Archangium primigenium: one gene and its partner. The protein of the gene in region 1 interacts with the protein of each later gene in a pairwise test. Links are inferred from orthologs where the notes say so. Each region holds a gene or a part of one and is shown on either strand. Other genes may lie near its edges.

Region 1 (15,121 bases):
AGACAGCAGGCTCCGCAATTCCTCGGCGCACTGGGGATGGTCCGCCACGAAAGCCTCCACGTCCACCTGCTCACCCTGCTGCTGTTTGCGCATGTAGAGGAGCAGGGCCGCATCCGCGGCGTTCTGGATGATGGCGTCCTGGCTGATTCCCGGCGACTGCTTCTCGGGGTTGCCAGACCTGCGATCCCGGATGGCGCGCACAGCTCGCTGGCGGAGGGAGCTCACCGCATCCTGACTCTTGCCCATGTGTTGCGCGATCTCCGCATCGGACAGATCGTCCAGATAATAGAGAAAGACGACCTTCCGTTGCTCCTTGGGCAGGCCGTAGACATACCCCAGCAGTTGTCGACACTCCTCCTGCTGGGATGCGAACTGACTCGGGCTTCGCTGGACGGCGGCCAGTTGATGGGAATCGAGTTCCTCCAGGGACTCCGTGGCATCCTCGCTTCGCTTCTGGCTGTGGGCCTCGCGCGAGATATCCATGAGGCGTCTCCGCTGAATCTTCTTGAGCCAGGCGAACCACGACTCCTCGGTCTCTCCGTCGAAGGAGGGGAAGCGCTGGAAGGCACGCAGCGCTGTTTCCTGAACGAGATCCGATTTGCGGGTACCAGCCGGAGGGGACCGTCCCATCTGGTGCGACGCCCATTGCTCGAGCGCTGGCACGCTCCGTTGAAACAGCTCCTCCCAAGCGCCTGGTTGCCCATCGCGCACCTGGCGCAACAGCTCCTCGATGGACGGCTTCTTGGCGGCGGCTTCACCCATGTTCAATCGTCCCCCTGTGGAGTTCACCCGCACTCCGGCGCCCGGAACCTTACATCATCGCGATCCCGGTTCCGGAATTCGCGCGCCACCTCACACCGCTCATCGTGCAGTCGCGCCTTGGACGAGGGCATGTGCTCCATTCGCTCCAGACCCGCCATGGCGTCGAGCCACACGAGCGCGAAGCGCTTGCTGGGGGGCTCGCCCTCTCGCAAGGAACGTCCCAAGGTCTGGGCCTCCGTGTAGTGATTCCGGGCCTCTTCTGGAGCGCCATTGACTTCCTGAAAGGCAGCGGAGTCGACGAGCACCCGGGCCAGGACCCAGTCTCCGTACTGATCGTGCCGCTCCTCTTGACTGCTCCGCGCGAAACCAAGCGCCTTGGTGAAATGCGCTGTCGCGTCGTCGGCCTTCGCCAAGTGATGGGCGATGCCCCCCCGTGCACTGTGCGCGAGCGCGAGGAGGGCATGGTCATAGGCGCTCTCGTTGCGTGCGTGGAGCATGATGGCCTCGTCCAGGTCCCGCGCGGCGGCCGGAAGGTCGCGCTTGAGCAGGCCCGCGTCCGCCCGTTCCTGAAGGCTCACGGCGCGGGTCCTCCGGGCGTCCTCATCCGACTCCGAGTCGCCGGGAATCGGCATCAAGCGCACGGCCTCGTTGAAATCCACCCAGGCCTTCTCCGGGTCTCCTCGTGCCAGCTCGACCTTGCCGCGCTTCGAATAATTGAGCGCCAGGAGTTCGGTGAACTTCGCATCTCCATTCCGCGAAGCACCCCAGGCCGCCAGCCGTGCGTGGGCGTCCTCCAAGTACCGACCGGAACGCTCGAGCGTCTCATCATGCAGGGCGACGTCCGCCTGACGCTGAAGGAGCTTGATTCCAACGAGGCGGGCCTCGGGCGCATCGCGCTCCTCGGGAGGCAGGGAGAACAGCGCCCGTTCACTCTCCTTCAGCATCTCCTGGCGCACGGGCAGCGTGTGGGCAATCCAACTGAGTCTCCAATCCACGCTGCCAACGAGGTCGTCCAACGTCCCGATGTACGTCCTCAGAATCGCCGTCGTGTGTTGCCGCGCCTGCTCGGCGCGGACCGCGTAGAAGAGGATGGCCAGCACCGCCAGCACCGCGCCCAGATTGAGCCACCGCTTCTGGCGCATGCGCCGCCGGTCCTCGCGCGCGCCTTCCTGGAGGTAGCGCGCCGCCAGGGCACTCAGCCGATGCCGCGTGGGCCCCTGCGAAGGACCTGACTGGTGCGCGTCCTGGTAGTGCTTGAGCAAGGTCCCCGTGCGCAGCGCATCCACCGGGAAGCCCGTGTCCCGCCAGAGCTGGGCCTCGACCTCGAGATCCTCCAGGCGCTGGAGCTGGGCGCGCTCCTCGCCAATCCATCGGGCGATGACGGGCACCTCGTGCAGCAACATCTCGTGGACCAGGTCCACGCGGGGCTGCGCGGGCTCGGTGCCCTCCGACAGGAGCACCAGTCGCATGCCCGTCGGGCCCGCGGGGTTTTCTCCCGACGCCATCCCCGACAGCCGCAGCAGCACCTGCTCCGCCGAGGAATCGCCGCCCGCGGCCGCGAGCACCTCCCCCCGCGTGCGCGGTCGGCGGGTGTCGGGCATGCCCCGGCCGATCCGCACCAGCGACAGGAGGAGCCACTTGGCCCGCTCCTGGTCCTGGCCCAGGCCCTTCAACAGCTCCTCGGCCTGTCGGGTCAGCGCGCCGCCCACTCCCCCGAGCCGGTCATAGAGGTCGAGCGTCAAGGGCTCCCCCTGGCTCGCCTCCCAGAGTCCGCGCAGGGCGTGGCTCAGCAGGGGCAAGCGTCCGGTCTCGTCGCGCGCATCGTGCACCATGCGCTCCGCCAGCCCCTCCCCCAGGCGCAACCCCGCGCCCCGGGCCATGCCCCGGACGACCTGGGTCAGGGCGGCCTCCTCCATGGGCAACAGCAGGTAGCGCGCCGCGTGCTGGAGGTGGCGCGCGAGCGCGGGCACCTGGCTGATCCGGTCCACGAAGTCGCCCCGCACACTGGTGAGCAGCCGCAAGGGGCAGTCGGGGTCGGCCAGGGCCTCGGCGAGCAGCGCACCCAGTGCCGCGCCCTCGTCCGCGCCGGGCGTGAGGAGTTCCTCCAGGGGATCGATCACCAACAGCAGACGGTGCTCCGGCGCGAGGTGCTCGGTGACGAACGCGCGCAGGGCCTGGGGATCCGCGCGCAGCGCCTTCTCGAGGGCGCCCGGGGGCGCGCCCCCACCCGGCACTGGCAGGAGGACATCGAGCGCCTGGGCCAGGGCGCGCAGGGGCTCCTGTCCGGGCCGCACCCGGACCACCCACCAGCGCGCGTCCTGCTGGAGCCGGGGCAGCACGCCCGCCTGAAGCAGGGACGACTTGCCCACGCCGCTGGGCCCTTCGAGCTGGACCCACCGCCGCCCTCCCGCCCAGGCCTCGTCGAGCAGCCCGAGCAGGGTCTGGAGGTCCGCCTCCCGACCGAAGAACAGCTCCGCCTGGGTCTCGGTGAAGGGCGCGAGGCCCGGGACGGGACAGGTGCCCGGACCGTCCCGCCACGCGCGGCCCAGCATGTCGGCGCAGCGCCGCATCGTCGGACGCGCCGAGGGCTCCTTGGCCAGCATGGCCGTGACGAAGGCGCCCAGCTCGCCTGGAAGGGTGGGCACGAACCTCAGCGCGGAGGGCGGCTCCTTCTCCAGGTGCGCGGTGATGACCTCGATGGGCTTGGGCGACACGAAGGGCGGGCGGCCCGTGAGCAGCTCGAAGAGCACGACCCCCAGGGCGTAGACATCCGCCGGGCCCTCCACCGAGGCCGCGCTGCGCAGTTGCTCGGGCGCCATGTAGAGGTAGGTGCCCAGGAAGGCCGACTCGTGGGTGTGGATCTGCGTGGCCCCCAGGGCGTCGTCCGGCAGGGGCGGAAGCTTGGCGAGGCCGAAGTCCAGGATCTTGACGCGCGGGCCCGGGGCGGGCGCGTCCCGCTGCGCGCACAGGAAGACGTTCTCCGGCTTCAGGTCACGGTGGACGATGTTCCGGGCATGCACGTCCACCATGGTGGCGGCGATCTGCCGGGCCAGGGCGAGCGCCTCCGCCAGGGGCGCGGGGCCCGCCCGTTGCCGCATCCACTCGCGCAGCGTGAGGCCCTCCAGCAGCTCCATGGCCAGGAAGACCGTTCCCTCCAGCTGCTCGCAGTCGTGGACATGGACCACGCCGGGATGGTCGAGCCGGGCCAGCGTGCGGCCCTCCTGCAGGAAGCGGGCGACGACCTGCTCCTCGCGCGCCGCCTCGGGGCGCAGCAGCTTGAGGGCCACGGGCCGCTTCAGCAGCTCGTGCTCCGCCGCGAAGACCTCGGCCATGCCGCCGCGGCCCAGCAGGTGCGAGACGCGATAGGGCCCGATGCGGCGGGTGGGGGTCGGCTGATCCATGGATGGCGACCATGCTCCCCCCTTCTCCGGGCGGGCGCCAAGCCCACCCCACCCGGAGGCCCCTTGACTGAACGTCCTTTCAGACCCAGTCTGGGAGGGTGAAGCCCCGGCCCGTCTCCAATCCGCCCAACCCCTGGGACACCACCGCCGTGGAGTACCTGGAGGAGATTCCGCCCACGAAGCTGGAGGTCCACGAGGACCACAGCCGCGAGGTGCTCGGGCGCAACGACAGCCCGGACGTGGGCTTCTCCTGGAGCGTCAACCCGTACCGCGGCTGCCTGCACGCCTGCGCCTACTGCTACGCGCGCCCCTACCACGAGTACCTCGGCTTCGGCGCGGGCACGGACTTCGAGACGAAGCTCGTCGTCAAGCCGCGCGCCGCGGAACTCCTGCGCGAGGCCTTCGAGCGCAAGAGCTGGAAGGGCGAGACGGTCGCCTTCAGCGGCATCACCGACTGCTACCAGCCCCTGGAGGCCAGCCTGCGCCTCACCCGCGCGTGCCTGGAGGTCTGCGCCGAGTACCGCAACCCCGTGGGCATCATCACCAAGGGCCCCCTCATCGAGCGCGACCTGGACGTGCTCCAGACGCTCGCCGCGCACACCCGGCTCACCGTCTGCATCACCCTGCCCTTCCACGACGCGCACGTGGCGCACGCCATGGAGCCCTCCGTGGCCTCGCCCCGCCGGCGTCTGCTCACCCTCGAGCGCCTGGCCCGGGCCGGCATCGACGTGGGCGTGGCCGTCTCGCCCATCATCCCCGGCCTCAACGACGAGGACATGGTGCGTGTGCTCACCGCCGCGCGCGAGGCGGGCGCCACCCGCGCCTTCTCCACCCTGCTGCGCCTGCCCGGCCCCGTGCAGGCCGTCTTCGAGCAGCGCCTGCGCGAGAAGCTCCCCCTGCGCGCCGAGCGGGTCCTGCACCGCATCCGGGAGACGCGGGGCGGCGAGCTCAACGACTCGCGCTTCCAGGTGCGCATGCGCGGCGAGGGGCTCTACGCCGAGACGATCCACCGGCTCTTCTCCACCACCGCGCGCCGGCTCGGGCTCAAGACGTCCATGCCCCTGGAGGAGACGGACGCGGGCCCGAGCCCCTTTCGCCGCCCCATGAAGGCCGGCACCCAGCTCAGCTTCTTCTGAGGCTCAGGGCACGTCCGCCGGGAAGACGTGCGCGCCGTCCTCGCCGAGCGGCAGGGCCACCGCCGACAGCACGGCCGACATGGGCAGCATGCCGTACAGGTGCGGGAAGAGGCCCGGGCGGCGGCCCCCCGCGGAGGGCTCCCAGCGCAGCGCCTCGCCCAGGGCCGCCGGGTCCACGGCGACGAGCCACAGGTCGCGCTCGCCCGCGCGGTGCTTGCGGGCGCTGCCACGCACCTGCTCGGCCGTGGACAGGTGCAGGAAGCCGTCGCGCGTGTCGTCGTGGGAGCCGCAGTAGATGCCGACGGTCTGGGCGGCCCGCCAGTCGGCGCCACGCACGAGGGTGTAGATGGGGGCGTTCATGCCCCCCTGCCTAGCGCACTTCCCGCCCCAGGAGGAGCCGGAGCGGGAAGCGGAAGACGACTACCAGACCTCGCAGCGCTCGGCCTTGGGACGCACCATCTTCGCGTCCGCCTTGCACTGGAAGGCCTTCTGGAACTCGGACAGGTTGCCGAGCGGGCCGTTCACCCGCCAGCGCGGCGGCGCGTGCGGGTCCACCATCACGAGCTGCCGGGCGAACTCGTCGCGGGTCTTCGAGCACCAGGACTGCGCGTAGCCCAGGAAGAGCTGCTGGCTGGGCGTGAAGCGCGCACCGCCCGCGCGCCGGGCCTCCTCGGGGTTCTTGCGCAGCCACTCCTCCATGGCCGAGTGCGCGAGCTTCAAGCCGCCCAGGTCCGCCACGTTCTCACCAAGCGTCAGCGCGCCGTTGAGCTTGAGGTCATCCACCGCCGTGTAGTTGTCGTACTGGGTCTTCACGCACGCCACGCGCTCGCGGAAGGCCTGGTCCGAGGCCGGGGTCCACCAGTCGCGCAGGTTGCCGTCCGCGTCGTACTGGCGGCCCTCGTCGTCGAAGCCGTGGGTGATTTCATGCCCCACCACCATGCCCATGGCGCCGAAGTTCACCGGCGCCGTGGCCGAGCGGTCGAAGAAGGGCGCCTGGAGGATGCCCGCCGGGAAGACGATCTCGTTGAAGGGCGGGTTGTAGTAGGCGTTCACCGTGGGGGGCGACATCAGCCACTCGGCCTTGTCCACGGGCTTGCCAATCTTGGCGAGCTGACGCGCCTGCTCGAAGGTGTTGAGGCCCGCCCACGAGGTGAGGAACGAGCCGCGGTCCACCTGGACGCCGTCGTAGTTGCGCCACTGGTCCGGGTAGCCAATCTTGTTGACGATCTTGTGCAGCTTCACCAGGGCCTGCTCCTTGGTGGCCGCGTCCATCCAGGCGAGCGTGTCCAGGTCGCGCTCGAAGGACTTCTCCAGCTCCACCACCATCTGCTGGGTGGTGGCCTTGCCGTCCGCGCCGAAGGTGCGCGTGATGAAGGGCTGCGCGAGCGCCTCGCCCAGGCCCGCGTTGGTGTAGCGCACGCACTTCTTCCAGCGCACCGTGTCCTGCTTCACGCCGGTGAGCGTCTGCGAGAAGCGGAAGCGCTCGTCCTGGAAGGCCTTGGGCAGGGCGGGGATGTTGCCCAGGACGTAGTGCCACGTCAGGTACGTCTTCCACGTGGCCGGGGGCGTGGTCTTCACCAGGCGCTCCACCTCCTTGAAGAAGGCGGGGTGGGTGACGTTGAGGGCCTGCACGTCCTTGGCGCCCGCGGCGGTGAAGTACACGTCCCAGGGGAAGGCGGGCGTCTCGGCCTTGAGGCCCTTGCGCTCCAGGCGGTGGTAGAGGTTCTTGGGCTCGCGGCGCTCCACGCGCGACTGCGAGGCCTTGGCCAGCGCCGTCTCCACCTCCATCACCGTGGCGGCGCTCTTGGCGGCGGCCTCGGGCGACTCGCCGAGCAGCACGAACATGTTCTTCGTGTGCTCGAGCGCCGCGGCGCGCAGGGCCTTCGATTTGTCGTCCCCGTTGAGGTAGTAGTCGCGGTCCGGCAGCGTCAGGCCGCCCTGGTCCACCTCGCCCACCACCTGGCTGGCGTCCTTGAGATCGTTGTTGGAGCCGAAGCGGAAGAAGGGAAAGACGGAGCGGGCGTGCATCTGGCCCACCTGCTGGGCCAGCGCCTTGGCGTCCTTGGCGCCCGTGAGCTTCGCCAGCTCCGCCTTGAGCACGGGCAGCGAGGCCTCCAGCTTCGCCTCGTCCATGCAGGCGCCGTAGAAGTCGCCGAGCTTCTGGGCGTAGGGCGTGCCCTCGGGGGCCTTGCCCGCGGCGGTCTTCTCCAGGATGTCGCGCAGGATGTCCTCGTTGCGCGCCATGATGTCGTCGAAGCCGCGCGACCAGCGGGGCCGGTCCGCGGGGATCTCCGTCGTCTTGAGCCAGGTGCCGCACGCGTACTCGTAGAAGTCGTCGCAGGGGTTGACCTGCTCGTTCATCGCCGAGGCGTCCAGGCCCGCCGGCATGGGCAGGGCCTGGGCGGGCGCGGGAGGCGCGGGGGGCGTCTGGGGCTCGGTCTGCGAGGGCCCGGGCGTGGCCGTCTTGCACGCGGACACCACGAGGCAGCAAGCGGCGAGCAATGCCTTTCTCATCCAGTCATCTCCAAGGGGTGAATTCGAGGGGTGAAGCCGAGGGGTCAAAGACACGCGCGCGGGCGCCCGGCTGACGGGACGACCCACGCGCGGGGACTGCGTCACGACACGACAGCGACTACTCGCGGCCCAGCATTCCGTTCTTGAGGCCGGAGTCCACGGGATCCTTGCCCAGCCACACGGAGAAGAGCGCGTCCGCGAAGTCCTTGCCCTCCACGGCCAGCTCCTGTCCGGAGCTGCTCGTGACGGTGGTGCCCTTGCCCGGCGTATAGGTGATCACCAGCTCCTGGCCCTCCTTGAGGTCGGGGATGGCGGCGGCGAACGTGTCCAGCCGCTGCTGGAGCTTGGCCAGACTGGCGCCCGCGTTCTTCTTGAAGCCGTCCACGATGGCCTCGGAGATCTGCTCCTTCTTGAGGTCGCGCTTCATGGACATGCGCACGCGCTTGATCTGATCCGAGGAGATGACCGTGGCGGCGTCCTGCGAGGGCGTCTGCAGGTAGAGGCCCACGGTGTACACCTTGAAGATGGCCTTCTTGCGCAGGCCCACGCCATTGAGCTTGAGCTCCTGACCGCTCACGGAGGCCGTCTCGGGGTAGTTCACCCCGGCGATCTCCTTGGCGGTGGCGGGCAGCGCGAGCAGGGACAGCAGCAGGACGGCGCACGACACGGTGTTCTTCATGGACCCCTCCGAGGTGGCGAGAACGACGGGGCCACCCTAGCCGTTCTTCCGAGCGAACTCCTCCATGAAGGACACGAGCGCGCGCACGTCGTCTGGGGACACCGCGTTATAGAGCGACGCGCGGATGCCGCCCGCGCTGCGGTGCCCCTTGAGCCCCACCATGCCGGAGCGCGTCGTGGCCGCCACGAAGGCGTCGTCCAGCTCGGGCGTGGGCAGGTGGAAGACCACGTTCATGTAGGAACGGGACGCGCGTTCCACGGGAGCCCGGTAGAAGCCGGACATCCGGTCCAGCGCGCCGTAGAGCAGCTCGCCCTTCTCCCGGTTGCGCCGCTCCAGCGCGGGCAGGCCGCCCAGCTCCTCGGCCCACGCGAGCACGTTGCGGCACAGGTAGATGGCGAGCGTGGGGGGCGTGTTGTAGAGCGAATTGTTCTCCGCGTGCAGGCTGTAGCGGAAGATCTTCGAGATGTCCTGGCGGCCGCGGGCGATGAAGTCCTTGCGCACCACGGCGATGAGCACGCCCGAGGGGCCCAGGTTCTTCTGGGCGCCCGCGTAGATGAAGGCGAAGCGGCTCACGTCCAGGGGCTTCCACAGGAAGTCCGAGCTCATGTCCGCCACGAGCGGCACGTCGCCCACGTCGGGCCAGGCGTGCCACTGGGTGCCGTAGATGGTGTTGTTGCTCGTGATGTGGACGTAGGCGGCGCACGGGTCGAGCTGGAGCTCGTCCTGGCGGGGCACGCGCGTGTACTTCTTGTCCGGCTGCACCGTGGTGGCGGCGATGCGCGCCTGGCCCAGGAGCTTCGCCTCGTCGAGCGCCTTCTCGCTCCACACGCCCGTCATGAGGTAGTCCGCGCTCTCGCCGGGGCGCAGGAAGTTCAGGGGCACCTGGGCGAATTGTTGCGAGGCGCCACCGGTGAGGAAGAGCACCTGGTGGGTGTCGGGGATGCCCAGCAGCCGGGTGAGCAGCGCGATCGTCTCCTCGTGGACCGCGTCGTACTGCTTGCCCCGGTGGCTGTGCTCCATGATGGACATGCCGGAGCCCTGGAAATCGAGCAGCTCGTCGCGGGCCCGCTCGAGCGCGGGCAGGGGCAATCCCGCGGGACCCGCGTTGAAGTTGATGACGCGCATGGGGACGTCTCCTCTGGAAGAACGGACGGGCCGGAGATTGCGCCGAACGTGTGCGCGGGGGAAGCACGAAGCGTGTGGGAGCCTGCGGCCCACCCGGCCCCTGGGCGTCCGTCCCGGGGCCAATCCGGGAAAATCCTCGCGCCCCAACGAAGGGCATTGAACGGAGCCCTCCGACCCCCGGGCCATGGACACTGAATGGCGCTACGCTGCGCGCCATGAGGACGAAGACCTGGTTATTTGGATTCCTGTTGGCCGTGGCCACGCTGTCGGGCTGTACCTGCGGCGGTGAGACCCCGACCCCGGGACAGATCGACAGCGGCACGGGCGGCAACGCGGGCAACGACGCGGGCACGGGCGGCGACGGCGGCGGCTCCAATGGCGGTGGCGGCTCCGATGGCGGCGCCGACGCGGGCGTGGCGCTCAAATCGCTCACCCTCTCCCCGCCCAGCCCGATCCTCACCATCTCGGGCAGCACGGCGGCCGTGCAGAAGTTCTCCGTGGTCGGCCTCTACACCGACGGGCACACCGAGGACCTGACGTCCCAGGCCTTCTTCCGGGTCGAGGACCCCCGGCTGGGCACCTTCTCCGGCGCCACCTTCACCTCCAGCACCACCGTGGGCGGCACGAGCAACGTGCACGCCCGGGTGGACACCGCGTCCGTGTCCACCGACGTGCGCGTGCAGCTCAACCAGAAGGCCACGGACTCCAACCCGGGCTCCGCGAGCGTGCCCGTCAACCCGGACACGCGCTTTGGCGGCACGGTGGATGCCGCGCGCAAGCCCGCGATCGTCTACCCGAGCGACAAGGTCATGGTGCCGCCGAACCTCGGGCAGCTGGAGGTCCACTTCACCCCCGGCCCCACCACCAACACCCTGTTCGAGCTGCGCTTCATCAACGACATCACCGACGTGCGCGTGTACCTGCGCTGCTACCTGCCCTCGGGTGTCACGCTGCCCGCCGGCATCAGCCGGGGCTGCATCTACACGCCGGACGCCACGGTGTGGAAGTTCCTCGCGGAGAGCAACCGCGGCGGCCAGCTGGTGACGCTCGCGCTGCGCGCCACGGATGACGCGGGCACGTCGGTGGGCGTGGCGGATCCCATCTCGCTGCAGTTCGCCCGGGCGGAGATCAAGGGCGCGCTCTACTACTGGACCACCCGGCCGGACCAGGTGGGCGTGATGCGCTACGACTTCGCGGGCACCGGGCCTCAGAGCGCCACGTCCATGCTCACCAAGAACAACATCAACTCGAGCGGCGTGGGCTGCGTGGGCTGCCACTCGCTGAGCCGCAACGGCAAGAAGATGGTGGCCGCCGTGGAGCAGGGCAACCTGGAGGATGGCTACAACGAGGGCCAGGTGGCGCTCATCAAGGACCTGGCCAGCTACGCGCCCGACGCGGGCACGGGCAGCGCGGCGGGCATCGCCCTGTCCTCGAAGTACCAGAGCGCCTTCGAGTCGTGGAACCCGGACGGCAGCAAGTTCGTGGGCGTCTACAGCGGTGACAACGCCACGCGCTTCGGCCTGCAGCTGTTCAACGGCGACACCGGCGCGTACGAGAGCCAGATCGACAACACGGGCACCTACGAGCACCCCGCCACCCACCCGGACTGGAGCGCCGACGGCAAGTCGATCGCCTACACGGCGGTGGGCTACACGGGCTTCCCCTCGCAGAACCGGCGCACGTTCACGGGCGCCATCCACCTGGTGAAGGCCGAGGGCGCGGGCTGGAGCGCGCCCCTCACGGTGGCGCCGTCCGTGCCGCTCACCGCCTCCAACGCCTACGCCAAGCACCGCTACTACCCGGCCATCGCCCCGGACAACTCGTTCCTCGTGTTCAACGAGTCCACCTGCCCCCAGAACAGCGACACGAGCCAGTACTGCAACGGCGACACGGATCCGTCCGCCACGCTCTGGGCCGCGAAGCTGGAGGCCAACGCCGCGCTGGTGGAGCTCAAGAACGCCAACAAGCCCGGGCCCACGGATGACAAGGACGGCGCGGGCGCCTTCCTCAAGAACCTCACCAACAGCTACCCCAAGTGGAGCCCCTTCGTGACCCAGGGCAACACCGGGGCCCGCAGCCGGCTCATGTGGATGACGTTCTCGTCCTCGCGCAACTACGGCCTGCGCAAGACGCCCGAGGCCAGCGGCGCGTCCGAGGCCGACAAGAGCACGCTCCTGTGGATGGCCGCGGTGGACCCGGACAAGGTGCTCGCCGGCGAGGACGGCTCGTACGTGGCCTTCGCCCTGCCCTTCCAGGACATCACCACGTCCAACCACATCGCCCAGTGGGCCCAGTACCTCGTGAGCAACGGCTGCTCCACGGAGAACGAGGGCTGCAACTCGAGCGGCTCCACGTGCTGCAACGGTCTGCAGTGCGTGCAGCTCAACCGGGATCCGCCCCTGCCGTGCGACATCGCGGGCGCGTGCGCGTGCCAGCCCGTGCCCCAGTGCGCCCCCGCGTTCGACAAGTGCTCCACCGTGGCGCCCTGCTGCGATGGCCTGCTCTGCCTGGATGACACCACGGGCGGTGACTGCTCGGGCGACAACTGCTCGTGCCGTCCTCAGTGCTCCAACCGGGATCAGCCGTGCGGCAACGGCACCCCCTGCTGCGCGGGCTTCGTCTGCAACAACCTGCCCACGGGCAAGGTGTGCCGCGTGCAGCTGAACTGAAGCGCCGGGCGGCTCAGGGCCGGAGCACGAGGCCCTCGGCCGCCCGTTCCTCCACGGCGGCGTGGATGTGTGACACGTCCACGCCCGTGGCCGCCGCCACCTGCTCCGGCGTGAGCCCCTCCAGGGCCATCTTGAGCACCAGCAGCGCCCGGTCGTCCGCCGCCAGGTACATCGTCACCAGCCGCACCGGGTGCCGCCAGAGCAGCGCCACCTCGGCGCCCGGCGCGGGCCGCGCGTCGCCGCCCCGCCGCAGCCAGGCGCACAGCTGGAAGGGATGCTCCAGCACCGCCAGCGTGGGGTTCACCGTCAGCCGCTCCACGCGCGCCGGGACGGCCTCCCGGGACAGGTACACCGCGAAGTCCGTCCACTCGAAGCGCGCCAGCGCGGGCAGGAAGTCCGGGAGCGTGCGCGTCCGGGCCGCGTCCGCGACGAAGTCCGGGAAGCCCGCGCCCACCTGGTTCATCTCGAAGGGCCGGGCGGGCCGCGACGCCGCGTAGTCGCGCACCAGCTCCGCCCAGGTCTGTGCGTCCACGCTCCCGCGCACCCGTGGGAAGAGCTTGTCGAGCGTGGCGTCCCCATGGTGGCGCACCATCTGGCCATAGAGCGCCACCCGCGCGCGCGGCGCGTCCCAACCCGGGTGGGCCGCGTACAGGCGCTCCAGGGCCTCGGGCGCGGGGTCCGTGAAGTAGGCCTCCATGGTGTCGAAGAAGCCGCGCAGGCCGGGCTTCATCGCGCCCCCACCCGCGCCATCAGCGCGCGCGCCCGATCCGCCTCGTCCAGCACCGCGTCCAGCGAGGGGATGTGCGCATCCCACTCGATGAGCGTGGACACGGGGCCCGTGCGCTCGAGCACGTACTGGTACAGCGACCACACCTCGTCGCAGACGGGCGCGCCGTGCGTGTCGAGCAGCACCTCCGGCAGGCGCTCGTGGCCGGCCAGGTGGAGCTGCCCCACGCGCTCGAGCGGCAGCGCGTCCACGAAGGCGCGCGGGTCATACCCGTGGTTGCACGCGTTCACGTACACGTTGTTCACGTCCAGCAGCAGGCCACAGTCCGCCTGCTCCACCACGTGCCGCAGGAAGTCCGCCTCCGCCAGGGTGCCGCCGGGCATGTGCGCGTAGTAGCTCGGGTTCTCCAGCAGGAAGGGGCGGCCCACGCGCGCCTGGACTTCCCGCACCCGGGGCACCACGTGCTCCACCGCCTCCTCGCTGAAGGGCAAGGGCAGCAGATCGTAGAGGTACGCGCCGCCCAACCGCGCGTAGCAGAGGTGATCCGAGAAGAACGGCGCGTCCACGCGCTCCACCAGGGACTGGAGGCCGACGAGGTAGTCCTCGTCCAGGGGATCCGGCCCGCCGACGTTGAGCGCCACGCCGTGGGGCAGCACGGGCCAGCGCTCGCGGCAGGCGTCCAGGGTGGCCTGGGGTCGGCCGCCCAGGGTGAGGAAGTTCTCGGGGATGATCTCCACCCAGTCGAGCGCCCGGCGCGTCTCCGGCAGGAGCGTGTAGAACTCGCGGCGCAGGCCGATGCCCACCCCCAGCGGCTTCATCCTCCAGCGCTGTCCACCACTCACCGGCATGCCCTTTCTCCTGGGGAAGGACTCCGGGCGGCGGACCGGGGGGAAGCTGCCCGCCGCCCGAGAGTGGACTACTTCTTGCCGCCGCAGCCGCTGGAGCCGCAACCGCCGCCGCCACAGCCGTGCTCGGCCGCCTTCTCGGCGGCGGGGGCCGCGGCCCCCTGGGCGGGAGCCGCGCTGGCGCCGTGCTCCATGGGGGCCATGGGGGCGGCCTGCTCCATCGCGGCGGGGGTGCCCTGCTCCATGGGCGCCGCGGCGGGCTTGGTGGTCGCGCAGCCGGTGGCCAGCGAGCCGAGGGAGAGGGAGCCAACGAGCGCGGTCAGGGTCTTCACGTTCATGAGACGGGGCCTTTCGGGCAGGGGCGGCAGGGCCTTCGCGACAGGCGAAGGGTCCGCTCCGGCACTCATACGCCACCTGAACCCCCGGGGTTACAGCCCCCGCTCGACCGGCCCCCGTGGGAGGCGCCCGGCCCGGGTCATGCCGCGCGGTGTCAAACCCGGCCCCCGGTAAACCCCTCAGGTAAAATTTGACAGCCCCCTGGCCTCCCGTCCAAGGCGCGTGGGAGGCCCTCTCCCTCTTGGAGAATCGAGCACTTAGGCATCCATCCCGGGAGGAAGCCGGGAAGACCGGTCGGTAACGTCGGATCCCGGACAGGGGTGATCGCGGCTGAAAACGTTTATTGCAAATCGGTAAATGCGACCGCACAGTGGACGGAGGCGGAGGGTAACCGGCGGTTGACGCGGGGTCCCGCCCAGGACGCAGCGATGAACGAGAACGCACTGAACGCCAATGTGGGTCTGAAACTCCGGGGCCTGCGGCTCGCGCGCAACATCAAGCAGACGGACGCGGCCAAGGATCTGGGAGTGTCCCCGGCGTACCTGAACCTCATCGAGAAGGGCAAACGGGTCATGCCCTTCCCGCTGTTGTGGAAGGCGCTGCGCTACTTCGACCAGGATCCCGAGCAGTTCATGTCCACCCTGGGCGAGGGCCGGGTGGACGAGGCGCTCGCGAAGCTGCTGGACGAGCCGCTGCTCAAGAGCCTGGACATCGACTCGGAGTCGCTGCAGAGCCTGTCGGCGGAGCCGAAGCTCGCGGGCACCGTGGCGGCGCTCTTCAACCTCTACAAGAACACGCGCACGCAGTTGGAGAACGTGCTCGCGCAGCTCAACGTGGAGGAGAGCGCGCGGATGAACTCGGCGCCGCCGGGCAACTCGGCCGGGCCCCGCTTCGACTACTCGCCCTTCGACGAGGTGAGTGACTTCC
Region 2 (7,143 bases), 1.6 Mb from region 1 along the record:
CGGCCCGGCCCAGACGGGCTCACGGGGGCGCTCGGAGGCTCCGAGGCCGGAAAAAGAAGGCGGCCCGGTACCCTTCCGAAGAAAGGGTGACCGGGCCGCGGGTTCTTCTCAAGAAGCTCGCCAGAAGGGCTGAAGGCGGTGGGGGGGAACCTCCTTCGACCAGCTTCGACATGCTCCGACGGAGGGCTATAGCACCCCGCGTGCCACGCCCACGGGCACGAGAAAGCCCCGCGATTCCAAGGGGTTGGCACGAGGGGACCCACCGCTACCGCGTCCAGCTTTCACTCCTGCAATTGCAGCGGTGAAATGGCCTTTCACATCTGAAAGGCGGCCCGGCTCGCGGAGGCTTCGAGGCCGGAAAAGAAGGCGGCCCGGTCCTCTCCGAAGAGCGAACCGGGCCGCGGGTTCTTCCAAAGGAAGCACATCGGAGCGCTGAAGGGGTGGGGGGGAACCACTTCATCGCCGCGTCAACGTGCTCTGACGGGATTACCTAGCACACCCCATGCCAGCCCACGTTTCCGCGCCAACCCCAGTCATTCCGGGTACTTGGCATCTCCCCTCACCCTCCGCGCGCCCCCGAGGGGCATTGCACCTCTGCAATGCCTTTGCAGGTCTGCAAATCCCCAGTGCTCTCGGGGGCTTATACGTTTCAGCGTTGAAACCTCGATTTCATTTCCGACAGGGGCCCTCACTCGCGGTGCTCGCCCCCGGCGGGGCGCAGGTTCAAGCGCTTCATCTTGCGCCAGAGGGTGGTGGAGGAGATGGCCAGTTCCTCGGCGACGCGGCCGAGGTCCGTCTGGTAGCGCTCCAGGGCCTGGGCGATCGCCCGGCGCTCGGCGTCCTCCACGGACTCGGCGAGCGTGGGCAGCCGACCGCCGCTCTCCGCCGCGAGCGGCAGGGGCGGCGCGCCCAGCTCGCCCCCCGTCACGCGGTTGGGCCGCAGGGGGAAGTCCTCGGGCAGGAGCTCGTCGCTCTCGGAGAGGGCGGCGGCCTGTTCCACCAGGTTCTCCAGCTCGCGCACGTTGCCCGGGAAGCTGTAGCCCATGAGGTGCTCCACCGCCGAGGTGGACAGGCTCTTGCGCTTGGAGCTGCGGGCATTGGCGCGCTTGAGGAAGTGCTCGGCCAGGGCCGGTACGTCCTCCAGGCGCTCGCGCAGCGGCGGCACCCGCAGCGTCACCACGTTGAGCCGGTAATAGAGGTCCTGCCGGAAGCGCTTCTCGCGCACCTCCAGCTCGATGTCGCGGTTGGTGGCGGCGACGATGCGCACGTCCACCTTCTGGGTGATGGACTCGCCCACGCGCCGGACCTCGCCGTCCTGCAGCGTGCGCAGCAGCTTGGACTGGAAGGCGGGCGTCGTCTCCGTCACCTCGTCGATGAAGAGCGTGCCCCCGTGGGCCTCCTCCACCAGGCCGCGGCGCGCGCGCACCGCGCCCGTGAAGGCCCCCTTGGCGTGGCCGAACAGCTCGCTCTCCAGGAGCGTCTCGGAGATGGCCGCGCAGTTGACGGGCACGAAGGCCAGCTTCTGCCGCCGGCTGTGGGCGTGCACCGCGCGCGCGACGAGCTCCTTGCCCGTGCCGCTCTCGCCCTGCACCAGCACCGTGGCATCGCTCTGCGCCACGCGCATGAGCCGCGAGGACAGCTCCGTCATGGCGGGGCTGCTGCCCACCAGCGCGCTCAGGCCGTGGCGCTCGTTGAACTCGCCCGTCAGCCGATCCACGGTGGCCAGGAGCTGCGCCCGCTCCTGCGCGCGCTGCACCCGGTAGAGCAGCTCGCCTTCCTTGAAGGGCTTGGTGACGTAGTCGAACGCCCCCTGACGCATGGCCTCCACCGCGCTCTCGATGGAGCCAAAGGCCGTCATCATGATGACCTGCAGCCGCGGGTTCACCTCCAGGGCCTTCTTGAGCAGGGTGAGCCCGTCCATGGGCTCCATCTTCAAGTCGGTGAGCATCAGGTCCACGCGGCTGGAGCCCAGCTTGGCCAGGGCCTCCTCGCCCCCGGCCGCCTGCTGCACGTCGTAGTTCTCCGAGCTCAAGAGGAGCGCGGTGGTGGCGCGCATGTTCTTCTGATCGTCCACGACCAGGATGTGTCCGCGAGGCGGAGAGGCGTCTTTCACGGAGGACTCGTCGGCTGGAAGAGGGGAAGACGGATGGAGAAGACGGTGCCACGGCCCAGCGTGCTCACCAGGGACACCTCGCCGTGGTGCTCCTCGATGATGCGCTTGACGACCGCGAGCCCCAGCCCCGTGCCCTGGGCCTTGGTGGTGAAGAAGGGCTCGAAGACCCGGTGCAGGAGCTCCGCGGGAATGCCGCCGCCCTGGTCGGACACGTCGATGCGCAGCATGTCCCGCCCGTCGTACAGCTCGGTGCGGGCGGACACGCGCACGGCCCCGCCCTGGGAGGACGTGGCCTGGAAGGCGTTGACGAGCACGTTGGTGAGCGCCTGGCGGATGAGCCGGCGGTCCAACGGCACGCGGGGCAGGTCCTCGGCCGCGTCGCTGACGGCGGAGATGTTCGAGGGACTGCCCTGCTGGCTCCACGCCGACTCGACGATCTCCTGGAGCAGGCGCGCCACGTCCTCGGGCTGGCGGATGGGCTCGCGCGGCCGGGTATAGTCCAAGAGGTCGCTCACCATGCGGTTGAGCCGGTCGCTCTCCTCGGAGAGGATGTCCAACAGCATGGCCGAGTCGGCGTTGGCGCCGAGCAGGCGGCGCAGGGAGGCCACGGCGTTGAAGATGACGCCCAGGGGGTTGCGCACCTCGTGGGCCACGATGGCCGACAGCTCGCCGAGCGCCGCGAGCCGCTCGCGCTTGACCATCTCCGCGCGCGCCGCGGCCAGCTCCGCGTAGGAGGCCCACAACGACTCGTAGAGCCGCGCGTTGGCGATGGCCAGGGCGATCTGCCCGCACGTGGCCTCGGCCAGCTCCAGGATGGCGGGCGAGAAGACGCGCGGCCGGCGGGTGTCGGACACCACCACCACGCCGATCAAGTCCTCGCGCGAGGTGAGCGGCAAGCCGAGCAGGGCCCGTGGCTGGAAGCGCAGGGCGAGCTCGGTGCGCGCCAGCTCCCCGCCGTTCTTGACCACGTCCGAGACGGTGACGAGCTGGCGGGCGCGGGCCACGCGTCCGGCGATCGTCAGCGAGTCGGCCACCGGCACCGTGAACCCCCGGAAGGACTCGCGCTGGGGCGAGGAGGCGGTGGCGCTGCGCAGCGTGTGGGTCTGCTCGTCGTACAGGTAGATGAAGCAGTCGGTGACGTCCAGCAGCCGCACGAGGAAGTCCGACGCCACCTCCAGGATGCTGGCCACCTCCAGGGTGGCCGCCGTGGTGCGCGCCATGTCCAGGAGCAGGCGCGAGTCGGAGAGCTGACGCGCGGACTCGGCCCGCAGGCGGCGCTGATCCATGAGCATCATCAACAGCTCGGCCAGCGTGCCCAGCAGGCGCAGGTCATCCGAGCCCAGGGGGCGCTCGGGCCCGCGCACCACGCGCAGGAGGCCCTGACGCGCCCCGCCCTGGGACATGTGCACGAGCGCGCCCCGACCCAACCGCCCTCCGGACAGCGCCCGCCAGCGGCGCTCCTCCTCCTCGCCCAGGGGCTCCACGCCCCGCGCGGGGGTCACCGAGGGCGGCGGACCCGGCGGCGTGGCGAAGGCCTCCACCAGGGGCGCGTCCAGGCCCACCCGGGCCACCAGGTGCCACTCGTCGCGCTCGGAGGACACCGGCACGTGCAGCACCGCGGCCTCCGCGTTCAACAGCGCCGTCAGCCGGGAGAGGAAGTCCTCGAGCGAGGGCGGCTCCGGCAGGGCCACGAAGCGCGCCGTCTCCGCCACGACCGACATCTCCCAGCGGCCGCGCTCCACGTCCGCCAACATGCGCGCGTCCATGAGCGCCGCGCCCACCACCTTGGCGAAGAGCGCCAGGACCGGGCCATACGAGGGCGTCAGCTCCGGGCCCGACACCCACAACAGCTCCGCGGGCGGCGCGCCCAGGGGCAGGTAGACGGGCACCGTCATCCCATCCGAGGGGCCGAACACCGGCCGGCCATCGCGCAGCGCCTGGCGGCCCGGCTCGCCGTCCTCGTCCGCCTCGCCCTTCTCGCTCAGTTCGCCCTCGTGCGTCGCCAGGAAGCGGGCCGACAGGTTCGCCTGCGTCAGGCCCTCCACCGCCAGCCGCCGCACCGCCTCCTCCGAGCGCGCCGCCACGAGCTCCGCGGACGTCTCCACCAGGCGCTCGGCGACCTGCAGCTCCCCGGGCCGCTCCCCCAGGATCAGGTGGTTGCAGAGCATGGCCCAGCCGCTGCCCTCCAGCTCCACCTCTTGCACGTGCACGGCCAGCTCGCGCGGCCCATGCCCGGCGAGCGGCGGCAGCAGGTAGCGCCGCGGCGCCTCCTGCTTGAGCATGCCCTGCTCGCGCCGCCGGTAGCGCGCCTGCAGCCGCGCCCGGTCCTCCGTGTAGAGGAAGTCGAAGAAGGAACGGCCCTCCACCTGCTCGCGGCCCAGGCCGATCATCCGCACGTAGGCCTCGTTGGCCAGACGGATGCGACCCTCCTGCACCACGGCGATGGGGTTGGTGAGACTCTCGATGAGGCTCCGCAGGGACGCCTCGCTATAGCGATTCTTCGTCATGCGCGCCGCAGCACCCGCTTCTCTCCGACCCGGAGCGTCACCTTCTCGCGGTCGAAGTGCTCCGATAGGGGAATGACGAACTTCCGGCTCAGCCCCACCAACTCCTTGAACCCCTGGGTGGAAATCTCCTTCTTCTCGCGCAGGTAGGCAATCAGGCGCTCCTTGAGCCCGGCCAGGGCCCCCGCGTCGAAGTAGAGCTCCTCGCTCACGCCCACCACCCGCCCCTCGGCCACCGCCACCCGGAGCAGCTCCCGCACCCGTGGCACGGGCAGCTTCACGCGCTCGGCCAGCTCGGTGAGCGTGGGCGGCGCGAGGCCCGCCGCCACGAGGTCCGCCACCAGTCGGGTGCGCGCCGCGTCCGCGTCCAGGGACAACGTGCGGCCCCGGCCCGGCAGCCGCAGCCAGTCCCGCTCCCCCTCCACCCGGCGGCCCTCCACCAGGGCATGCACCAGCCGGGTGAACACCCGGGCATCCAGTGTGTCCGACAGCCGTTGGCGCAGTTCCTCGCGGGGCAGCCCCTCGCGCAGGGGCTCGCGCTCGTGGAAGGCCGCGAGCAGGGCCAGGGCCCGGGCCTTGAGCCCCTCGAGCATCTCTCCCGACAGATAGAGTCGCTGTTCTCGATCCACCAGCACGATCTCCCCCCGAGCCCCCAAGGGCTCCAACACCCGGGATAATACCCTGGGTGCGAGCGCCGAACGGGCGAAGAGTTCGCGCGAGGTGAGTCCACGATAGCCGGCCTGCCGCAAGAGCCACGTCACCTGGCGGGCGGGATCCGCCTCCAACAGGGGGGCCACCACCCCCGCGCCCCCCCGCCGGCGCCGGGGCGGCGTGATGGAGAGCACCCGGCCTCCCGCGAGCGTCGCCCCCCGCCCCGGCAGGGCACGCGCGCCCCGGAGGATGAAGCGCTGCCCGGGCAGGGCCACCACCGGCGCGCTCAGCCGCAGCTGCGCGAGCGCCGTCTCCCCCGGCTCCAGCCGCTCCACATCCAACAGGGCCAGCGTCGCCTCCACCCGCGCGGTGCCCAGGTGCAAGAGCAGCTTGCGGCGCCGGGGCAGGGCCTCGGGCGCCGCGGCCAACAGGCTCACCTCCACGTCCAACATGGACGTCTCGGGCAGCTCCCCGGCGCGCACCAGCACGCCCCCGCGCGAGAGCGCCTCGGCCTCCACGCCCGCCAGGTTCACCGCCACCCGCTGCCCCGCCACGCCCCGCGACACCGGCAGGCCGTGCACGTGCAGCCCCCGCACCCGCAGGGGCCCGGGCAGCCCCGGCAGCACCGCCACGGACTCCTCCAGCGCGAGCGTCCCCGACAGGAGCGTGCCCGTCACCACCGAGCCGAAGCCCTTGAGGCTGAAGGCCCGGTCCACCGGCAGCAGCACGGGCCCCTCGGCCGAGCGCGGCGGCACGTCCCGGGCCACCTGGCCGAGCGCGGTGCGCAGGGCCTCCAGCCCCTCGCCCGTGCGCGACGACACGGGCAGCACCGGACGGCCCTCCAGGAAGGTGCCCGCCACCAGCGTGGCCACGTCCGCTTCCACCAGCGCGCGCCAGTCCGGTCCCAGGCCCTCGAGCAGGTCCGCCTTGGTGAGGGCCACCACCCCCGCGCGCACCCCCAAGAGCCGGCAGATGTCCAGGTGCTCGCGCGTCTGGGGCATCACCCCCTCGTCCGCCGCCACCACCAGCACCGCCAGGTCCACCCCCCCCGCCCCGGCCGCCATCGCCTTGACGAAGCGCTCGTGGCCGGGCACGTCCACCACTCCCGCCACCCGGCCGTCCCCGAGCACCAGGTGCGCGAAGCCCAGCTCCAGGGTGATGCCCCGGCGCTTCTCCTCGGGCAGGCGGTCCGTGTCGATCCCGGTGAGCGCCTTGACCAGCGAGGTCTTGCCGTGATCGATGTGCCCCGCGGTGCCGATGATCATCGCGCCCGGTGGCTCATGCCCCCGCCTTGTCCGGATCCACGTCGAAGCGCCCGTCCTCGACCACCTCCTCGTAGTCCCAGGGGAAGACGACGAGGGCCTCGGTGGTCAGGGCGACGAAGTCCGGGGAGAAGCCCTCGGCCCGGCGCACCAGGGTGGTGGTCTTCACCTCGCGCGCGCCCGCCTTGAGCGCGAGCGCCGTGGCCAGCTCCAGCGTGTCCCCACTGGACGCCACGTCGTCGACGATGAGCACGCGCTTGCCCTTGAGTTCCTGGGGCATGTCGCCGCTGAGCTTCGGCTTGCTCACCGCCTTGTCGCGGCTGCGGCGGCTGATGCGCACCGGGAAGAACTCCGCCCCGAGCGCGCTGGACAGGGCGCCGCCCACGAACACGCCGCCGTGCGCCACGCCCACCACGGCCTGGGGCTCGTAGCCCTGGCGGATGGTGCGCGCGAGCGCCTGCACCGAGCGGTCGAACTCCGCCCAGCTCAGCTCGTGGATGCGCGTCTTGGCGAGCGACTGATCGCGCCCGGTGGGGTGCCGGGGCGCCTCCACTTGAGGCGCCAGGACCACGTCCGGGGGGATGGAGACGATCGTCTCCACCTGCTTGGCGGA

The links.
Region 2: the proteins of serC (region 1) and selB interact in binary tests that used the Escherichia coli proteins (3 or more experiments, as listed by UniProt). The link is inferred for Archangium primigenium from one-to-one orthologs.

What each region holds. Positions count from the first base shown.
Region 1 is NZ_JADWYI010000001.1:7,240,589-7,255,709, forward strand. Bases 7,574-10,554 are described here. They hold serC (3-phosphoserine/phosphohydroxythreonine transaminase), read right to left. Parts: upstream 9,618-10,554; coding sequence 8,529-9,617; downstream 7,574-8,528. Other genes in these bases: I3V78_RS29720 (M13 family metallopeptidase), read right to left, coding at 7,574-7,813; I3V78_RS29725 (chalcone isomerase family protein), read right to left, coding at 7,932-8,492; I3V78_RS29735 (TolB-like translocation protein), read left to right, coding at 9,833-10,554. Also shown: I3V78_RS29700 (sigma-70 family RNA polymerase sigma factor), read right to left, coding at 1-762; I3V78_RS29705 (serine/threonine-protein kinase), read right to left, coding at 786-4,163; I3V78_RS29710 (PA0069 family radical SAM protein), read left to right, coding at 4,262-5,299; I3V78_RS29715 (DUF952 domain-containing protein), read right to left, coding at 5,303-5,659; more of I3V78_RS29720, read right to left, coding at 5,720-7,573; more of I3V78_RS29735, read left to right, coding at 10,555-12,286; I3V78_RS29740 (HvfC/BufC N-terminal domain-containing protein), read right to left, coding at 12,300-13,016; bufB (MNIO family bufferin maturase), read right to left, coding at 13,013-13,861; I3V78_RS29750 (hypothetical protein), read right to left, coding at 13,930-14,196; I3V78_RS29755 (helix-turn-helix domain-containing protein), read left to right, coding at 14,623-15,121. UniProt on the Escherichia coli protein: Catalyzes the reversible conversion of 3-phosphohydroxypyruvate to phosphoserine and of 3-hydroxy-2-oxo-4-phosphonooxybutanoate to phosphohydroxythreonine. Is involved in both pyridoxine and serine biosynthesis.
Region 2 is NZ_JADWYI010000001.1:8,812,519-8,819,661, forward strand. What follows is about bases 4,076-6,966. They hold selB (selenocysteine-specific translation elongation factor), read right to left. Parts: upstream 6,534-6,966; coding sequence 4,617-6,533; downstream 4,076-4,616. Other genes in these bases: I3V78_RS36170 (ATP-binding protein), read right to left, coding at 4,076-4,620; I3V78_RS36180 (phosphoribosyltransferase family protein), read right to left, coding at 6,547-6,966. Outside these bases: I3V78_RS36165 (sigma-54-dependent transcriptional regulator), read right to left, coding at 689-2,074; more of I3V78_RS36170, read right to left, coding at 2,110-4,075; more of I3V78_RS36180, read right to left, coding at 6,967-7,143. UniProt on the Escherichia coli protein: Translation factor necessary for the incorporation of selenocysteine into proteins. It probably replaces EF-Tu for the insertion of selenocysteine directed by the UGA codon. SelB binds GTP and GDP.